DNA from 2 places in the Rhizobium sp. UGM030330-04 genome. Region 1 is predicted to be linked to the other one. Evidence: predicted binding sites of a transcription regulator. Region 1 holds the regulator's gene; the other holds the start of a gene.

Region 1 (9,872 bases):
CTTCCTGACCGATATAGAGGTGACAGAAACCACCGATGAAGCCCATGCCATAAAGCTGGCCGGCCTTTTCTTCGAAACGGCGGATCAGAAGCATTTCACGATAAGCGTGAAGCTCTTCTTCCTTCGAGAAGTCCGGGCTGTTCTTGCCGGTGAATTCGGTTGCGGACTTTGCCGTTGTCTTGCGGCCGGATACGGTCGCTGGTTTTCGCGGCGCCATTCATCCCTCCCTGAGTTGCCGTTTGAATGGATAGAGTGGCGCGTACCATATGCAAGAAAATGCCATGCAGCAATGCTTTAAACGCATGGCACATATTCACGCTAAGATGCTGTGAATAAATCACAAATGTTAAATTAACCTGATTTCGGTTAATTAGAAATATGTGTTCATGATGACGATTTCGTCCGTACGCGACATATTCAGCTGGTAACGGGAAATCTCATCGATCATGTCCCGCTCCAGCGAACCGTCACTCAACAATTCCACCTGCCGTTCCAGTGCCGTGCGCGCCTGCGTCAGCTTTGCAAGCTCCGCAGTGCGGGCAAGACGCTGCCGCTCCAGCCGCTCCGTCGCCTGAAGGCCGAAGTCGCCATGGATGGAATGATACCCGAAATAGGAAAGAAAAGCGATCGTGATGGCCGGAACGATCAAACGGCCGAATCGTCTCTTTTTATGATGTCTGGTCCACATGCCGCAGAGAAGCCTTAAAACGCATAACGTGAGTCTGAAGACTAAGCCGGATTGTTTAACTATCCGTTGACCTTAAATTCCAATCGGCAAATGGGCATGAAAAAGCCCGCCGGGAGGCGGGCTTAGAACGGTGACGACGCCAGAAGAAACCTCGTCATGCCGGACTTGATCCGGCATCCAGCCACGGCGCGTCTGCGCCGTGAAAGAGTCTCCCGCGATCAAGGACTTGATCACGCTGGACCCCGGATCAAGTCCGGGGTGACGGAGTGCGGATGATACCGCTCACCCCTGAAATGAGCCCGCCAAAGCGGCGGGCTGCATCGTAAAACCAGACGCGAATTATCCGCGCAGAATGGAACGGCCAGCGTAGGCAGCCTGCGGACCCAGCATTTCCTCGATGCGGATCAGCTGGTTGTATTTCGCGAGCCGGTCGGAACGGGCGAGCGAACCGGTCTTGATCTGACCGCAGTTCGTGGCAACCGCGAGGTCGGCGATGGTGGAATCTTCCGTTTCGCCCGAACGGTGCGACATGACGGCGGTGTAGCCGGCCTTGTGCGCCGTTTCGACTGCGTCCAGCGTTTCAGAAAGCGAACCGATCTGGTTGACCTTGACGAGGATGGAGTTTGCGACACCCATCTTGATACCATCGCGAAGGCGAGCGGAGTTGGTGACGAAGAGGTCGTCGCCGACCAGCTGGCACTTATTGCCGATCAGATCGGTGAGCGCCTTCCAGCCGTCCCAGTCGTCTTCAGCCATGCCGTCTTCGATGGAGATGATCGGGTACTTGGCAACGAGCTCCGCGAGGTATTCAGCCATTGCGCCGGATTCCAGCGTACGGCCTTCACCTTCGAGAACGTATTTGCCGTTCTTGAAGAATTCGGTCGATGCACAGTCGAGGCCGACATACATGTCCTCGCCCGGACGATAGCCAGCCTTTTCGATCGACTTCATGATGAAATCGAGCGCTGCCGGCGCGCTTTCGAGACCCGGTGCGAAACCGCCCTCATCACCGACATTGGTGTTGTGGCCCTGAGCGGACAGTTCTTTCTTCAGCGTATGGAACACTTCAGAACCCATGCGCACGGCTTCGCGGATGTTCTCCGCGCCGACCGGCAGGATCATGAATTCCTGAAAGTCGATCGGGTTGTCGGCATGGGCGCCGCCATTGATGATGTTCATCATCGGAACCGGCAGCAGATGCGCGTTCGGGCCGCCGACATAACGGTAAAGCGGCAGGCCGGAAGCTTCAGCCGCAGCCTTGGCGACGGCAAGCGATACACCGAGAATGGCGTTGGCGCCAATACGCGACTTGTTCGGCGTACCGTCAAGCGCGATCATCGTCTGGTCGATCTGGATCTGGTTCTCGGCATCGAAACCGCCGATGGCGTCGAAGATTTCCGTATTGACGGCTTCGACTGCCTTTTCCACGCCCTTGCCGAGATAACGCTTGCCGCCATCGCGCAGCTCAACCGCTTCATGCGCACCGGTGGAGGCGCCCGAAGGAACGGCGGCGCGGCCCATGGAGCCGTCTTCGAGATAAACATCGACTTCAACGGTCGGGTTGCCGCGGCTGTCGAGGATTTCGCGCGCGATGATATCGGTAATGGCAGTCATGGTCTCTCCCTTGGGAATGGAACAGATATTTTCCGTCGCCTGTCTTAGACGATGGCGAAGAAATTACAATGACGGCGGGCGGCAGAAACGGAGCGCCCGCCATTTAAAATCGATTGGCACGAACCGCGCCGGTTCTTCAGGCTTTGGTGATGGTGTCGAAGGCCAGGAGCTTTTCGAGCAGTTTCGGCATGTCCTTCAGGTGAACCATGTTGGGACCGTCGGAAGGCGCATTGTCCGGGTCCTCATGGGTCTCGATGAAGAGGCCGGCCACGCCGACGGCCACGGCCGCGCGCGCCAGCGTCTCGACGAATTCGCGCTGGCCACCGGTGGAACCGCCCTGCCCGCCCGGCTGCTGCACGGAATGGGTGGCGTCGAAGACAACGGGCGCACCCAGCGAGGCCATGATCGGCAGCGAGCGCATGTCGGAGACCAGCGTATTATAACCGAAGGAGGCGCCGCGCTCGCACAGAAGCACATTCGGATTACCGCTGTCGTTCAGCTTGGCCAGAACATTCTTCATGTCCCAGGGGGCCAGAAACTGACCCTTCTTGACATTGATGACGCGGCCGGTTTTCGCGGCGGCAACGAGAAGATCGGTCTGACGGCTGAGAAAGGCCGGGATCTGCAGCACATCCACCACTTCGGAAACGATGGCGCATTGCTCTTCGGTGTGAATGTCGGTCAGGACAGGAAAACCGAACTCCTTCTTGAGATCGGCGAAGACCTGCATGGCGTTCTCAAGGCCGATGCCGCGCTTGCCGGAAAGCGAGGTACGGTTCGCCTTGTCGAAGGAGGATTTATAGACAAGCCCGATTCCAAGTTTGTCACAAAGCTCCTTCAGGACGCCGGCGATCATGAATGCATGTTCGCGGCTTTCCATCTGGCACGGGCCGGCAATCAGCGAAAAGCGCTCGCTGTTGGAGAAAGAAACTTTGCTGGCGCCGTCGCCGGCGGTGACTTTGAGATTGTTCGTAACGCTCATTATTTTTCCTCGAAGGCGAAGGCAACGCCCTGGCCGGGTGCTGCGGGCACCACCAGACGGCCGCCCGTTTCCATGCAGAACACGCCATTAGCAGCAAGCGCCGCCGCTGTCACGGCAAGATCGCCGACGGAAAGGACGATGCCCGCGCCGCGCAGTCCAGCATCACCCTGCCCGGCAACATTCAGCGCATATCCATTGAAGACTGGCTTCTCAGTCAATCTTATGCACGCATTGCCGGTTGCGAAAACCACATCACCGTCCGGTGATATTTTGCCGCCGCAGCCAAAAACCGTCTCTATCAGGCGTGCGGCATTCGGATCATCACCGACAAACAAGACGATCTCGCTGAGACCGGACACACCATTGGCATGGCGCTCCAGCGCCGAGCGGTCGCCCGGCAAGGCCTGCAGCCGCTGGCAGCTGAACAGGAAGAAATCCTCAGCGGAACCGCTCGCAGCAAAAGCCAGCCGGAAGGCTGCCTCGCTCTGCGAACCGTCCGGCATTTTGACCGGACGCGAAAATTCAAAGACATTACCGGCCGTCAGGCCGGAGGCCACGAATCGGTCGTGATCCCCAAGGGCGTCTTCGGTTGCAGCGACGAGAGCGGAAAAACCCTCCCCTCCGACGTGTTTCCGAAAGGCATGATCCCGCCCGGTGAAGACATCTCCTCTGCCAATCGAGGCGTTATATTTAGCCGGGTCAGCAATTGCGAGCGGCTCCAGATAGGTGCCGTCGGAGAAAAAAACACAGGCATTGTGTGTGCCGAACGGATGGAGAGCCGCCGGCGCGACCGTAAACCCAAGGTTTGCAAGGCGATTGGCGGCGACGTCGAGACGCTCGACGGGCAGTACGAGATGGTCGACGCGATAGGGTTTCGTCATTTTCCTGCTTCCTGCTGTCGGGTCCGGCAAGGCGACACCGGAACAGTCCCAGCGGCAGAAAAGCACAATTGCGTGCTTTCAGGCAAATCATCAAAACAACAGATGGCAGCTTCACGAAATTTTAGGGGATTGCGGAACACATATGGAACATATAGTGTTCGTTCTGTATTTGTTTCGCGATCTCCACTACGATTCTCAAGGGTGTTTTCCTCATGCTCACGCGCAAACAGCAGGAATTGCTTCTCTTCATTCATGAACGAATGAAAGAGTCCGGCGTGCCGCCCTCCTTCGATGAAATGAAGGACGCACTCGATCTTGCCTCCAAATCCGGCATCCACCGGCTGATCACCGCCCTCGAAGAGCGCGGATTCATTCGCCGGCTACCGAATAGGGCGCGAGCGCTGGAAGTGATCAAGTTGCCTGAGGCCTATACGCCGGGTGCGCGGCCGCAGCGCGGCTTTTCACCGAGCGTCATCGAAGGCAGTCTCGGCAAGCCAAAAGCGCCGGAACCGGCCCCTGCCCCCAAGGCGCCCGCCAACGATCTCGGCGGCGCCGTTACCGTGCCGGTCATGGGCCGTATTGCCGCCGGCGTTCCGATTTCCGCCATCCAGAACAATACCCATGATGTGGCCGTACCGGTGGACATGCTGGGCTCGGGCGAACATTACGCTCTCGAGGTCAAGGGCGATTCGATGATCGAGGCCGGCATTTTCGATGGTGACACCGTCATCATCCGCAATGGCAATACCGCCAGCCCCGGCGATATTGTCGTGGCGCTGGTGGATGACGAGGAAGCGACGCTGAAGCGCTTCCGCCGCAAGGGCGCCTCCATCGCGCTGGAAGCGGCCAATCCTGCCTATGAGACCCGCATATTCGGGCCGGACCGGGTGAAAATTCAGGGCAAACTGGTCGGACTGATCCGCCGTTACCATTGATCCGTACAGGCCGCCATCTTCTCGGGGCGAACATCGCCCTGGTGAAGAGACATCCATTGAGGATGGCGGCAATTTCGCTCGTTGGCTGACTATGCGGAAACCGGGCTGACACATTCATCCCGGGAGCAGTTTCATTCCGTACCGCTGAGCATCGGTTGCGGTCTTCATATGATATTGCGGCTTCGATTTTAGCCCGGCCTGTTGCGTTCCGTGCGTCATCCGCATGGAATTTCGGTAACGCTGCGAGGTATCCGGCCTGCGTGATGGGCTTGACGCCCATCCGTCACTTGAATGCTGACATTGATCGTTGAGCAGCCCGCCGCCACTCATCAAAGGCGTTTATGGGTGCCATGGATTATTTTCGATATTCCGCAGCGCTCCGACAGGTATAGAAATGCGCGTCATATCCGGGAGACAAGCCATGTATGATCTTTATATCGCCAACAAGAACTATTCCTCATGGTCGCTGCGGCCGTGGGTCCTGATGCGCACGCTCGGTATCGCCTTCGATGAGAAACTCGTTCCGTTCGGCGAAGGCGTCGCCTTTTCCAACTTTTCGCCGACGGGCAAGGTGCCCTGCCTTGTCGACGAGGGAGTGACGATATGGGAATCGCTGTCGATCGCCGAATATCTGGCGGAAAGACATCAGGGTATCTGGGCGAGCGACAAGCAGGCCCGGGCATGGTCGCGTTCGGCTGCGAGCGAAATGCATGCCGGCTTTTCCTCGCTGCGCAATCTCTATCCGATGTCGGTCGGCATTCGGGTCAAGCCGAAAGGCGGCGATGCCGGGCTTGCGGCCGATATCAAGCGCATCGATACGCTGTGGAGCGAAGGGCTGACAAAATTCGGCGGCCCCTACCTTGCCGGTCAGAAATTCACGGCGGTGGACGCTTTCTTTTGCCCTGTCGCATTCCGTTTCCAGACCTACGGTGCCGATCTTTCACCGGGCGCGAAAACCTATTGCGACCGGCTGCTCGCCCTGCCCGCCATGCGCGAATGGTATGAGGCCGGATTGAAGGAAATCTGGCGCGATACGGCGCATGAAGAGGAGATCGGCGGTATTGGCGAGTTGACTGCCGATCTTCGCCTGAAGGCCTGAGGACCTGTGCTGGCGATGGTCACTGCGACGTCGCCAGCAACTGCCGGACCTTTTCGGGTACATCGTGCTCGAAACGGCCGCTCTTCCAGTCATAATAGCGGTGTTCGCTCCACGGCCTGTCCGCCCCTGCGATGGCTGCGCGCAGCCTTCCGACCACCGCGGACTGCTCGCTGCCCGCAAAGTTCATTTCCACCGAACCGATACGCCGCAGAATATCACGGTTGAGCAGCAACGCTCCCGAGCGGCACTGCGAAAACGAGGTTCTGCGGGAAACAACGACTATATCGGCGATGTCGCAGGCTTTTCCGGCAAACCGGCCGTCCTCAAGAACGACGATCCATTCGCCGCTGCCCGCCCGCGCCACGCACCATATGCCTCTCATGCAGGTGAAGACACCCGGCTCGGCATCTTTCAGGGCCGCCGTCATCTGCCGTGCAACGGTGCTCAGCTCCTGCGAGGTCAGTTTCGGCCTTGCAGCGAAAGCCACACGGGTCGGTGCCGTCCCGGTTTTGACGATGGCCGGCGGCACGGGCTGTTCCGGTAAGAGCAATGCTCTTTGCCACTGGCCATAAACGAAACCCTGCGGCCGTGTCTTTGTTGTATAGACCTTGCCATCCTCCAGCAGCGCGACCAGTTCACCGTCCTCGTGAATGAGCAGGTCCGGCGCATCGCGATAGGCCATGGTCGCCGATAGCCCGAAAGCGACGAGCAGAACCGGGATGCCAAGCAGGGCCAGCCGGCTGCGCAGCAATGTCAGCAGCAGGAAACCGGAGGAAGCAAGACCGATGAACCAGCCATGCGGCCGACCTGTCGCAGCGCTGCCACCCCAGGACGCGACCTCCCCCGCAACCTCGATGACAAGCGCCATGCCATATCCCATAACCTTCAGGAACGGGGCATCGAGCCCGAAAGGCATCAGCAGCATGGCGACGAGACCGAAAGGCATGACGACCAGCGACATCAGCGGCATGGCGGCCAGATTGGCGAACAGTCCATAGGTGGTGACACGGTGGAAATGTTCGGCCGAATAGATCGCTGTCGAAAGCCCGCCAATCAGCGATGTGACGATGACGCCACCGATGATGGCCCCTGCCGTTTCCCCTGCCCTCATCCATGCCGGTCTGCGACCGATCGACAGCCGCTCGTGATCGCTGCGCCGGAGGCTCCACCAGGCATAGGCGGATACCAGCGCGATGGTCGCGGCAAAGGACATCTGAAAACTCGGCCCCATGATTTCCGAAGGTGAAAGCGCAAGAATGACCAAGGCGGAAAGCGCGACATTCCGGAGGCTGAGCGAGGGTTGATCGAAAAGGACAGCGATCAGCATCACCGACATCATCAGCCAGGCGCGTTCGGCAGAGACGGCAAAACCGGAAATCAGATAATAGGCGAGCGTCATCAGGAGAGCGGCGAAAGCCGAAATCTTCTTCACGGGCCAGCGCTGCGCAAAGGCGGGAAACAGGCTGAAACCCAGCCGAAGGCCGACGAAGAAGATGCCGGCGGCCAGCGCCATGTTGAGCCCGGATATGGCGACGATATGCGCAAGGCCGGAAAGCCTCAGCGCTTCCATGGTTCCGGCCGATATGGCCTGTCTCTCATCGGTGACTATGGAGGCGGCAAAAGCGCCGGCATCGCCGCCAATCGTGCCGCGGATGCGTTCGGCAATGGCGCTGCGAAGGCCATAAAGGCGCATATCGGCCCATTCGAGCAAACCTGTCGCAGCCGCAACATCACTTTTCGGTGACATTATCATCCGGGGCGGCTTGTAGAAAAATCCCGTCGCGCCCACGCCTTTGAAGTAGGAGGCGAAAGCGAAATCATTCAGCCCCGGCAGGGCCGGACCGGAGGGCGGCGAAAGCCGCGCCTTGCCGCGAATGGTGGCGCCAAGTGCGACCGGCTCACCGCCGCCGCGCGCAAGCAGCGATACCCTTTCCGGCGGGCGTGACAGTTTCGGCGCCTCCGTCGCGACAAGTCTCACCATATATCGCCAGTCGCCACGCGCATCGACCTCCCGGCGTGTCACCGTGCCGGTGATGGTGGTGGTAACGGGTGTATCCAGCACCACGGTGCCGGCACGCCTCGTTTCGAGATCGGCCAGAAGCATGCCGAGCAACAGAAAAGCGACGATGCTGCAACTCGCCGCCGACAGGCCGGTATCGTATCGACGAAAAAGTGCCAGACCGGCGGCAAGCAGGAATGCGATTGCCAGAACGGACGAAGATGGCGTGACATCCAGAGAAAACCACAGGATCGCGCCACAGCCGATCATGACGGGAATGAACAGGAAACCATGGCCGAATGCCCGCTCCTCGGCGAGACAGGCGGCGAGTTTTTCGACGATGGCGGCCTTCAGCCCGCGCCGGGAAACAGGAGCCGGCAGATCGTAGGCAGCGACATCGCCGGTGCGACAAACGGGAAACAGGATTTCATGCGTGCCGGGCAAGGTGCCCCGCATCGTTTCGGCATATCCGAAATGCTGTTTTTCCCCTTGATCAAGCAATCCGCGCTGCGCCCCTGCCGCACCGGAAACAGGTTTGCAGGCAGGCGCGGAGGATTGCAATCCCTTCCTTTAACGGTGCGTTGACCGAGATTGAATTGCCGTGGCCGATAAAGCCGCGGGCAGCGTAATTGCGTTTGCCGCAATGCACAATTTGACCTTCGAATAGCTTGGCATCGGCGCAAGGATCATATAGCTAATCGGTAGACGCTTAACCGCGGGGCGTGTCTCAACGCCCCCACCCGCATGTTTTCGGAGGATCAGTATGACGGAAAAAAGCGCTACAGTGACACTTGGCGATAAACAGGTCGAACTCCCGGTCAGGGAAGGCACGATCGGGCCGAGCGTCGTCGATATCGGCACGCTGTACAAACACACGGGCTCCTTCACCTACGACCCGGGTTTCACGTCGACGGCCTCCTGCGAATCCAAGATCACCTATATTGACGGTGACGAAGGCGTTCTTTTGCATCGCGGCTTCCCGATCGAGCAGCTTGCCGAACAGGGCGACTTCCTTGAAACCTGCTACCTGCTGCTTTACGGCGAACTGCCGACGGCCGCGCAGAAGAAGGATTTCGACACCCGCGTCACGCGCCACACCATGGTGCATGAGCAGATGAGCCGCTTCTTCACCGGCTATCGCCGCGATGCGCATCCGATGGCCGTCATGTGCGGCACGGTCGGCGCTCTCTCGGCCTTCTATCACGACTCGACCGACATCACCGATCCGCACCAGCGCATGGTCGCTTCGCTGCGCATGATCGCCAAGATGCCGACGATCGCCGCCATGGCCTATAAGTACCATATCGGCCAGCCCTTCGTTTACCCGAAGAACGATCTCGATTACGCCTCCAACTTCCTGCACATGTGCTTTGCCGTGCCGTGCGAGGAATACAAGGTCGATCCGGTTCTGGCCCGCGCCATGGACCGCATCTTCATCCTGCATGCCGATCACGAGCAGAACGCCTCCACCTCCACGGTGCGTCTTGCCGGCTCCTCGGGTGCGAACCCGTTCGCCTGTATCGCGGCTGGCATCGCCTGCCTCTGGGGCCCGGCTCACGGCGGTGCCAACGAAGCGGCGCTCAACATGCTCAACGAAATCGGCACGGTTGACCGCATTCCGGAATATATCGCCCGCGCCAAGGACAAGAACGACCCGTTCCGCCTGATGGGCTT
Region 2 (9,872 bases), 110 kb from region 1:
CCTGTTCGCCCGACGAACTCTTCGCGCATCTTTTTCGCGAGACGGCGGATGTGCTGCGAGACTGGGACGAGGGCAGGGGTGTGGCCGGCGTCATGGCCGGCTGGCGGGCCGCTGCCTGCGGTATCGGCGAACATATCACCGTCAACTTTCCGGATCGCTCGATCGGCGGGCGTTTCGTCGGAATTGATGATAATGGTTATCTGCTGCTGGATGAGGATGAGGGCGCAAGGCGCTCCATCGCCGCCGGCGACGTATTTTTCGGATGAGGCGAACGGTGCGGTCCAGCAACCCGCGCCGAACCCTGTCCCACAGGTTGGAGCTTTCCTGCGGCTCATGAAAAGCAGGGTGGCAGACCGGCTCCGCATCGGCCCGGTCGATCAGATGGTTCAACAGGTCCGATGCTGAAAACCGGCGCGGGGCGGGGCATGATGCCGTCGTCCGTGCGCTTTTATGAATGGATAAAAACAACAATGGCTAAACAGGACGAACTGGTCTTCCTGCCGCTTGGCGGCGTCGGTGAAATCGGCATGAATCTGGCGCTTTACGGCTACGGTCCGGAAAGCAAGCGCCAATGGATCATGGTGGATTGCGGCGTGACCTTTGCCGGACCCGACCTGCCGGGCGTCGATCTGGTGCTGCCCGATATCAGCTATATCGCCGAGCAGAAGAAAAACCTCAAAGGCATCATCATCACCCACGCCCATGAGGATCATTACGGCGCGCTGAACGACCTGTGGCCGGGTCTCAACGTGCCGGTCTATGCCTCGGGCTTCACCGCCGGCATGCTGGAGGCGAAGCGTGCTTATGAGGGCACGCGCGCCGAAATTCCGGTCACGCCGTTCAAGGCGGGCGACCGCATCAATGTCGGTCCGTTTGAAATCGAGGCTGTCGGCGTCAATCACTCCATCCCGGAGCCAATGTCGCTGGTCATCCGCACGCCGCTCGGCAACGTCATCCACACCGGTGACTGGAAAATCGATGAGGCGCCCTCGCTCGGGCCGTTGACGGATGAGGCCCGCTTCCGCGCCATCGGTGAAGAGGGTGTGCTGGCGCTGATGTGCGACAGCACCAATTCGGTGCGCGATGGCGTATCGCCCTCCGAACACGAGGTTTCCGAAGGTCTGCGGCAGATCATCGAAAATGCCGAAGGCCGCGTCGCCGTCACCACCTTCTCCTCCAATGTCGGGCGCATCCGCTCGATTGCCCAGGCGGCGGAGGCGGCGGGCCGCGAGGTTCTGCTGCTCGGCTCGTCACTGAAGCGCGTCGTTCATGTCTCGCAGGATCTCGGTATCATGGAAGGCATCAAGCCATTCCTCGCCGAAGACGAATATGGCTACATCCCGCGCGACAAGGTGGTGCTGATCCTGACGGGTTCGCAGGGCGAACCGCGTGCCGCACTTGCCAAGTTGTCGCGTGACGAGATGCGCAATGTGGCGCTGGCTGCGGGAGACACGGTGGTGTTTTCCTCGCGCGCCATTCCCGGCAACGAAAAGGCCATCATCGATATCAAGAACGGCCTGATCGAGCAGGGCGTTCATATCGTCACAGACAACGAGGCTCTTGTTCACGTTTCCGGCCATCCGCGCCGCAATGAACTGCTGAAAATGTATGAATGGACAAAGCCGCAGATTGTCGTGCCCGTTCATGGCGAGGCGGCGCATCTGGTGGCGCAGAAGGAACTGGCGGAACAGGCCGGTATTTCGCAGGTGCCGAAGGTGCGCAACGGCAATATTCTGCGCCTTGCGCCGGGCCCGGCGGAAGTCATCGATGACGCGCCGCATGGCCGCGTCTTCAAGGATGGCAATCTCATCGGCGACATGGACGAGATGGGCATCAGCAATCGCCGCAAGCTCTCCTTTGCCGGCCACGTCTCCGTCAATGTCGTGCTGGACAGCCGTTACGATTTCCTCGGCGATCCGGATGTCGTGCCTTTCGGCCTGCCTGAATTCGATGATGAGGGCGAGGATATGGAGGACACGCTTTATGACGCCGTTCTCGGCGCCGTTGAGAGCATCCCCCGCGCGCGACGCAAGGATCTGGAACTGCTGCGCGAAGCGGTGCGCCGCGCCGTGCGCGCCGCCGCCAACCAGACCTGGGGCAAGAAGCCCATCGTAACGGTTTTTGTCACGAAGGTGTGAGGCAGGGATGCCGATCTTTGAATGATCGCGGCCGATGGGCGGCACAATGATCGTCGTCCATCATCCTGTGGGTTGAGAACGGGGGCTGCGCCGCAAGGCGCGGCCCTTTTTTAACGCGGCTTTTTACGCATCTTGCAGGGATTTGATTCCGCTTTACGGATGAATGCGTTACAAGCAACGCATTGCGCAGGAGGACGTCATGCCGCTTCTTTCGGTCTTCGCCGTTTATTTCATCGTCTGGTGGACAGTGCTTTTTATCGTACTGCCGATCGGGCTTCGCACCCAGGCGGAAGAGGGCGATGTGGCGCTCGGCACCGTGGCCAGTGCGCCCTCACGGTTTCGGGGCGGGCGCATCGTCCTGTGGACGACACTGATATCGGCGCTGATCTGTGGCGTCTGGTACGGCGGGTCCTGGTGGTTCGGCTTCAGTCTTGATGATCTGCCGAGAATTGTCCCCGTTTACGACTGAAGCATCGGAACTTAATCCCGCTGGGCCTTTGATTTGGGAAGCGTGGCTCCGTTGCGTTTACGACGTATCGAATGCATTCCGCCTCAAAACCGGGATGACTGAAAACAGGGCAGCATTGTCCCGGTCGCCGCAAGGTGCATCGACACTGTCATATGGATGTCATCTCCGTCGTGCACACAGCATAGGCGTTGTGAGCGGCTGATTCACCGTCACAATTGCCGGAATAACGGGCCGGGGCGCTGTTGTGTGTTTGAAGCAAAAAAAAACAAGGCCTTTCAGCCTTGTTTTCCAGGTTTCGCGTGATCTGTAACCGTTGCCGGGGCTGCGAACGAGCGCGCCTAAGATCTGATCCTCCCAAGACTGACCGCGAAAATGACAAGAATTTAAACTTCTTGCCTCTTTTGTAAGCTAAAGCTAGCTCAATCACCCCTGCTTGTCATCTCATTTTTTGCATATTTGTTACAGTCGGCAAAAAATTCCCTGTGGTGCAATTTGTCGCACCGGATCAAGAATAATATTCCGGCCAAAGCGTTTTGACGCGAATTAGCTATCGCGAAAATGCCACGAAATCGCCTTTAAGGCTCTTTTCATGGCGGGTTTTCTTCTTGGCGGGAAACGGCTATATCCGGCGCCAATATCCCTTTATTCGGGGCGATTCCCGCGCTTTTGCGCGCTGTCGCCCATATCAATGGAAGCCGTCATGCGTCTCAGCCGTTATTTCATGCCCATCCTGAAGGAAAACCCCAAGGAAGCCGAGATTGTCTCCCACCGCCTGATGCTGCGTGCGGGCATGATCCGGCAGCAATCGGCGGGCATCTATTCCTGGCTGCCGCTCGGCAAGCGCGTGCTGGACAAGGTGAACCGCATCATCCGCGAGGAGCAGGATCGCTCCGGCGCCATCGAGCTTCTGATGCCGACGCTGCAGACCGCCGAGCTCTGGCAGGAAAGCGGCCGTTATGACGATTACGGCAAGGAGATGCTGCGCATCAAGGACCGTCAGGACCGCCAGATGCTTTACGGTCCCACCAACGAGGAGATGATCACCGACATCTTCCGTTCCTATGTGAAGTCCTACAAGAACCTGCCGCTGAACCTTTATCACATCCAGCTGAAGTTCCGTGACGAGGTGCGTCCGCGCTTTGGCACGATGCGCTCGCGCGAGTTCCTGATGAAGGACGCCTATTCCTTCGACCTGACCAAGGAAGACGCGATCCATTCCTATAACAAGATGTTCGTCGCCTATCTGCGCACCTTCGAGCGCCTTGGTCTGCGCGCCATTCCCATGCGCGCCGATACCGGCCCGATCGGCGGCAACCACAGCCACGAATTCATCATTCTGGCCGATACCGGCGAATCCGAGGTTTTCTGCCACAAGAGCTTCCTCGACCGCGCCATTCCTGCCGAAAATACCGATTTCGACGACGTCGAAGCCCTTCAGGGCGTATTTAACGAGTGGACGGCCGACTACGCCGCCACCTCCGAAATGCATGATGAAGCCGCCTATGATGCCATTCCCGAAGGCGAACGCCTCTCGGCGCGCGGTATCGAAGTCGGTCACATCTTCTATTTCGGCACCAAATATTCCGAGCCGATGGGCGCGAAAGTGCAGGGCAAGGACGGCAAGGAACACCCTGTCCACATGGGTTCCTACGGCATCGGGCCGACACGCCTTGTTCCCGCCATCATTGAAGCATCGCATGACGAGAACGGAATCATCTGGCCGGCCTCGGTCGCGCCTTTTGATGTCGTCATCGTCAACATGAAGGCTGGTGACGAGGCCTGCGATGCGGCTTGCGAAAAGCTGTATTATCAGCTCTCCAACGCCGGCAAGGATGTTCTTTACGACGATACCGACGACCGTGCGGGCCAGAAGTTTGCGACCGCCGATCTGATCGGCGTGCCGCTGCAGATCATCGTCGGTCCGCGTTCGGTCGCGAATGGCGAGGTCGAGGTAAAGGATCGCAAGAGCGGCGAGCGGGAAACCGTCACGATCGAGGCGGCAATGAACAGGGTGCTTGGCTAAGCGCGGACGGGAAGACGGGAGCGGCTTCACCCGAAGCCCGCTTCGCTTCCAAAGCGCCGATGTCACGGAAATAGGGGCCGGTTTTCGGAAAAGACCGGCCTTGTGGTATGAGATCAGGGAGACGACATGGCAAAAGCCGAGGCTGAAAAGAGTGCGGCTCCTGCTGTCCGGGAAAAGACCGCACGGCCTTTTTCCGCTTTTGAACGTATGGTGGCCTGGCGTTATCTGCGGTCGCGACGCAAGGAAGCCTTCATTTCCGTCATCGCCGGGTTTTCCTTTGTCGGCATCATGCTGGGCGTTGCGACGCTCATCATCGTCATGGCTGTGATGAACGGTTTTCGCACGGAGCTGATCTCGCGCATTCTCGGCATCAACGGCCATATGATCGTGCAGCCGATCGACCAGCCCTTCAACAATTACGATGAGCTGGCGAAGAAGTTCGCCGCCGTTCCGGGTGTCACCATGGCCCTGCCGCTGGTGGAAGGCCAGACGCTCGCCTCCGGCCGTGGCGGCGCGGGCTCCGGCGCGCTGGTGCGCGGCGTGCGCCAGGAGGATATCGACAAGGTCAAGGAAGTCGCCAACAACATCAAGACCGGTGATCTCGTCGGCTTCATGGCGGGTGATGGCGTCCTTGTCGGCTCAAGGCTTGCCGCCCAGCTCGGCGTGACGGCGGGCGATGATATCACCCTCATTTCGCCGGAAGGCGACGTGACGCCGATGGGCGTCAATCCGCGCGTCAAATCCTACAAGATATCGGGCGTCTTCGAGATCGGCATGTCGGAATATGACGCCTCGATGATCTATATGCCGCTGTCCGAGGCCCAGCTCTATTTCAATGCCGACGGCATCGTGCAATCCATCGAGCTTTACGTCAGCCGTCCCGATGATGTCGACGGCATCCGGCCGCTGGTGGAACAGGCAGCCGGAAGGCAGATATATATCACCGACTGGAAACAGCGGAACCAGACCTTCTTCTCCGCCCTGCAGGTGGAAAGAAACGTGATGTTCATGATCCTCACCCTCATCGTTCTGGTGGCGGCGCTGAACATCATTTCCGGTCTCATCATGCTGGTGAAGGACAAGGGCAGCGACATCGCCATTCTGCGCACCATGGGCGCCAGTTCCGGCGCTGTCATGCGCATCTTCTTCATGACCGGGGCGGCCATCGGCATGGTCGGCACCTTTGCCGGCGTGGCGCTCGGCGTCATCGTCTGCCTTAACGTGGAATCCATCCGGCAGTTCTTCTCCTGGATATCAGGCACGGTGCTGTTCGATCCGCAGCTTTATTTCCTGAGCCAGCTGCCGGCCGAAATGGATATCAGCGAGACCATTACCGTTGTCATCATGGCGCTGACGCTTTCTTTCCTGGCAACGATCTTTCCGGCATGGCGGGCCTCCAGGCTCGATCCGGTGCAGGCCCTGCGTTACGAATAAGGACCGCTTCGCAATATGGCAAAAAAAACAGTGCTGCGGCTTACTGGCGTTGAGAGGACCTATGGTCAGGGCGAGACGTCGCTATCGATCCTGCGCAAGGCCGATTTTGAATTGAGGAGCGGCGAGATGGTGGCGCTTGTCGCCCCTTCCGGCACGGGTAAATCCACGCTCCTGCATCTGGCCGGGTTGCTGGAGCATCCCGATGCAGGCGAGATCTTCATCAATGGTGCGCCCTGTCAGGGGCTGCCGGACGAGACGCGCACCGCGATCCGTCGCAGCGATATCGGCTTTGTCTATCAGTTCCATCACCTCCTGCCGGAATTTTCCGCCGTGGAAAACGTGATGATGCCGCAGCTGATCGCCGGCCTTGCTCCGGCGGAGGCGCACAAGCGCGCCAGCGCGCTGCTCGACTACATGCGTGTCGGCCATCGTGGTGAACACCGTCCGGCCGAACTTTCCGGCGGTGAACAACAGCGTGTGGCCATTGCGCGTGCTGTCGCCAATGCGCCACTGCTGCTGCTTGCGGACGAGCCGACCGGCAACCTCGACCCCGAGACCGCGCATTATGTCTTCGACGCGCTGGAGGCGCTGGTGCGGCAATCCGGCCTTGCGGCACTGATCGCCACCCACAACCACGAACTCGCGGCCCGGATGGACCGACGCGTAACGCTCGCCGACGGCAAGATCGTCGATTTCTGATCGGCCGAACATTCCTCCGAATTGCCGTGCCGCCGCCAGCGCGGATAGCGTGCGCGGCCGGGATTCGCTCCGGTCCTGATCCGCAGGGTCGGCATCAGCTCTTTCATATCTGCATTTTTTGGCAACCCGGAGGTGTTTTTCCTCCGGGTTTTTTCGCTTTGGAGTCAGGGGCTTGCCGAAAATGTGAGCGGAACCGCGGCTGATTCTGCGGCGTTAGCAAGGGGAATATCAGCAAAACCCTGTTGACAATCGAACAAAATGAGAACAAAGTTGGAACATAACGAGTAAGGAGAGACCAATGACTGATTTCATCCGTGACGTTGCCGCTTTCGCCTCCATCGCTGTCTTTGTGGCCAGCTTTTCGGTGATCCTCACCGCCCTGTGAAGGAGATACCGGCGCAGAAGCCTGTATGGCCACCGCAAGGCTGTAGACTTTGAGCGCCGGAAATCGGAAAATCGCCCCCTCGATTCAGAATGACAGGATGACGATATGGGCGATACGGTTGTGCGTGCAGAGATCTCTGACAAAACGCTAAAGACGCCGGGTTTTGTTCATCTGCGGGTTCATTCCGCCTATTCCCTGCTTGAGGGGGCGTTGCCCCTCAAGAAAATCATGTCCAAGGCCGTCGCGGATGGCCAGCCGGCCATCGCCATTACCGATACCAACAACCTCTTCGTCGCGCTGGAATTTTCCGAAAAGGCGCGCGATGAGGGTCTGCAGCCGATCATCGGCTGCCAGCTGTCGATCGACATGCAGGATGCGGCGGAGGACCGCCGCAGCCACAACAGCCATCTTCAGAAACTTCCCGCCATCGTCCTTCTGGCCGCCGATGCCGAGGGTTATGAGCGGCTGGTGGATCTCGTCAGCCGCGCCTATCTGGAAGGCGAGGGCAGCGGCCATTCCGTGCATATTACCCGCGCATGGCTGGAGGAGGCCTCCAATGCCGGGCTGATCGCGCTCACGGGTGCTACCGGCGGTCCGGTCGATATGGCGCTGAAGGAAGGCCATGCCGCGCAGGCGAAAGAGCGGCTGCTGGCGCTGAAGTCGCTCTTCGGTGACAGGCTTTACATCGAGTTGCAGCGTCAGTCCGGTTATGACCGCTCCCATGAGCGGCGTCTGATCGGCCTTGCTTATGAACACGATATTCCCCTCGTTGCCACCAACGAGGCGTTTTTTCCTTCCAAGGCCGATTACGAGGCGCATGATGCGCTGATGGCGGTGGCGCACAACGCCATCGTTTCCGATGACAACCGGTTTCGCCTGACGCCGGATCATTATCTCAAAAGCCGCGAGGAGATGACGGCGCTTTTTGCCGACCTGCCCGAGGCGCTGGAAAATACCGTCGAGATTGCGCTGCGCTGTTCCTATGTGCTGAAGAAGCGCGGGCCGATCCTGCCGCGTTTCACCGGCGCCAGCGACGACCCGGAGGCGGCGGAACGCGCCGAAGCCGAGGAACTTCGCCGGCAGGCGGTGGAGGGGCTGGATCAGCGTCTCGCCGCACTTGGCATGGCGCCGGGTTATACGGAGCAGGAATATCGCGAGAGACTGGATTTCGAACTCGGCGTCATCTCGCGCATGAAATTCCCCGGCTATTTCCTCATCGTTGCCGACTTCATCAAATGGGCCAAGCAGCATGACATTCCGGTTGGCCCGGGCCGTGGTTCGGGTGCCGGCTCGCTCGTCGCTTATGCGCTGACGATCACCGACGTCGATCCGCTGCGTTTCTCGCTGCTGTTCGAACGCTTCCTCAATCCTGAACGCGTATCGATGCCCGACTTCGATATCGACTTCTGCCAGGATCGTCGTGAAGAGGTGATCCGCTATGTGCAGGCCAAATATGGCCGTGAGCAGGTGGCGCAGATCATCACCTTCGGTTCGCTGCAGGCGCGTGCGGCCTTGCGCGACGTCGGCCGCGTGCTGGAAATGCCCTATGGGCAGGTGGACAAGATCTGCAAGCTGGTGCCCAACAATCCGGCCAACCCGACGCCGCTGTCAAAAGCGATCGAGGAAGAGCCGCGCCTGCAGGAAGAGGCGGACAAGGAGCCGGTCGTCGCCCGCCTGCTGGATATCGCCCAGAAGATCGAAGGGCTTTACCGCCACGCTTCCACCCATGCCGCCGGTATCGTCATCGGTGACCGGCCGCTCTCCAAGCTGGTGCCGATGTATCGCGATCCGCGATCCGATATGCCGGTCACCCAGTTCAACATGAAGTGGGTCGAAAGCGCCGGTCTCGTCAAATTCGACTTCCTCGGTCTGAAGACGCTGACGGTGCTGAAGGTCGCCGTCGATTTTGTCGCCAAGCGCGGCATCACGGTCGATCTTGCCGCCATTCCGCTGGAAGACGCCAGGACCTACGAGATGTTGTCGCGCGGCGAAACCATCGGCGTGTTCCAGGTGGAAAGTGCCGGCATGCGCAAGGCGCTGATCGGCATGCGCCCCGACTGCATCGAGGACATCATCGCGCTGGTGGCGCTTTATCGTCCCGGCCCGATGGAGAACATCCCGGTCTATAATGCCCGCAAGCATGGCGAGGAGGAGCTGGAATCGATCCATCCGACCATCGACCATCTGCTCAAGGAAACGCAGGGTGTTATCGTCTATCAGGAACAGGTGATGCAGATCGCCCAGGTTCTGTCAGGTTATTCGCTCGGCGAAGCCGATCTTCTGCGCCGCGCCATGGGCAAGAAGATCAAGGAGGAGATGGACAAGCAGCGCGAGCGCTTTGTCGATGGCGCCATCGAGAACGGCGTCTCGAAGCCGCAGGCCAACACCATCTTCGACCTTCTCGCGAAATTCGCCAATTACGGCTTCAACAAGAGCCATGCCGCCGCCTACGCCATCGTGTCCTACCAGACCGCCTATATGAAGGCGCATTATCCGGTGGAGTTCCTGGCGGCCTCCATGACACTCGATATGGCCAACACGGAAAAGCTCAACGATTTCCGTCAGGATGCCGGCCGCCTTGGCATCGAGGTCGTCGCACCTTCGGTGCAGACCTCCTTCCGGCAATTCGAGACGGGCGAGAACCGCATCTATTATTCGCTGGCGGCCATCAAGGGCGTGGGCGAGGGTGCGGTGGAGCACATCGTTCAGGTACGCGACGGCAAG

Evidence for each region. Region 1 encodes LexA, which represses DNA repair genes until DNA is damaged. Its sites were predicted from a motif close to TGTTCNNNNTGTGTTCNG; they were not measured.
Region 2: dnaE (DNA polymerase III subunit alpha) is a predicted target of LexA. The motif match lies at 7,024-7,041, and genes of this name have one in related genera.

Annotation. Positions count from the first base shown of each region.
Region 1 is NZ_QKML01000012.1:78,042-87,913, forward strand. Features, by position in the region: gene pdhA (pyruvate dehydrogenase (acetyl-transferring) E1 component subunit alpha) at 1-217, opposite strand, end outside; gene N434_RS18425 (FtsB family cell division protein) at 371-688, opposite strand; gene eno (phosphopyruvate hydratase) at 1,028-2,302, opposite strand; gene kdsA (3-deoxy-8-phosphooctulonate synthase) at 2,439-3,284, opposite strand; gene N434_RS18440 (VOC family protein) at 3,284-4,165, opposite strand; gene lexA (transcriptional repressor LexA) at 4,378-5,100, shown strand; gene N434_RS18450 (glutathione S-transferase family protein) at 5,522-6,199, shown strand; gene N434_RS18455 (ComEC/Rec2 family competence protein) at 6,219-8,654, opposite strand; gene gltA (citrate synthase) at 8,962-9,872, shown strand, end outside.
Region 2 is NZ_QKML01000012.1:189,968-199,839, reverse strand. Features, by position in the region: gene N434_RS19005 (biotin--[acetyl-CoA-carboxylase] ligase) at 1-266, shown strand, start outside; gene N434_RS19000 (ribonuclease J) at 471-2,138, shown strand; gene N434_RS18995 (DUF1467 family protein) at 2,302-2,607, shown strand; gene proS (proline--tRNA ligase) at 3,308-4,630, shown strand; gene N434_RS18980 (lipoprotein-releasing ABC transporter permease subunit) at 4,757-6,064, shown strand; gene N434_RS18975 (ABC transporter ATP-binding protein) at 6,080-6,763, shown strand; gene dnaE (DNA polymerase III subunit alpha) at 7,254-9,872, shown strand, end outside.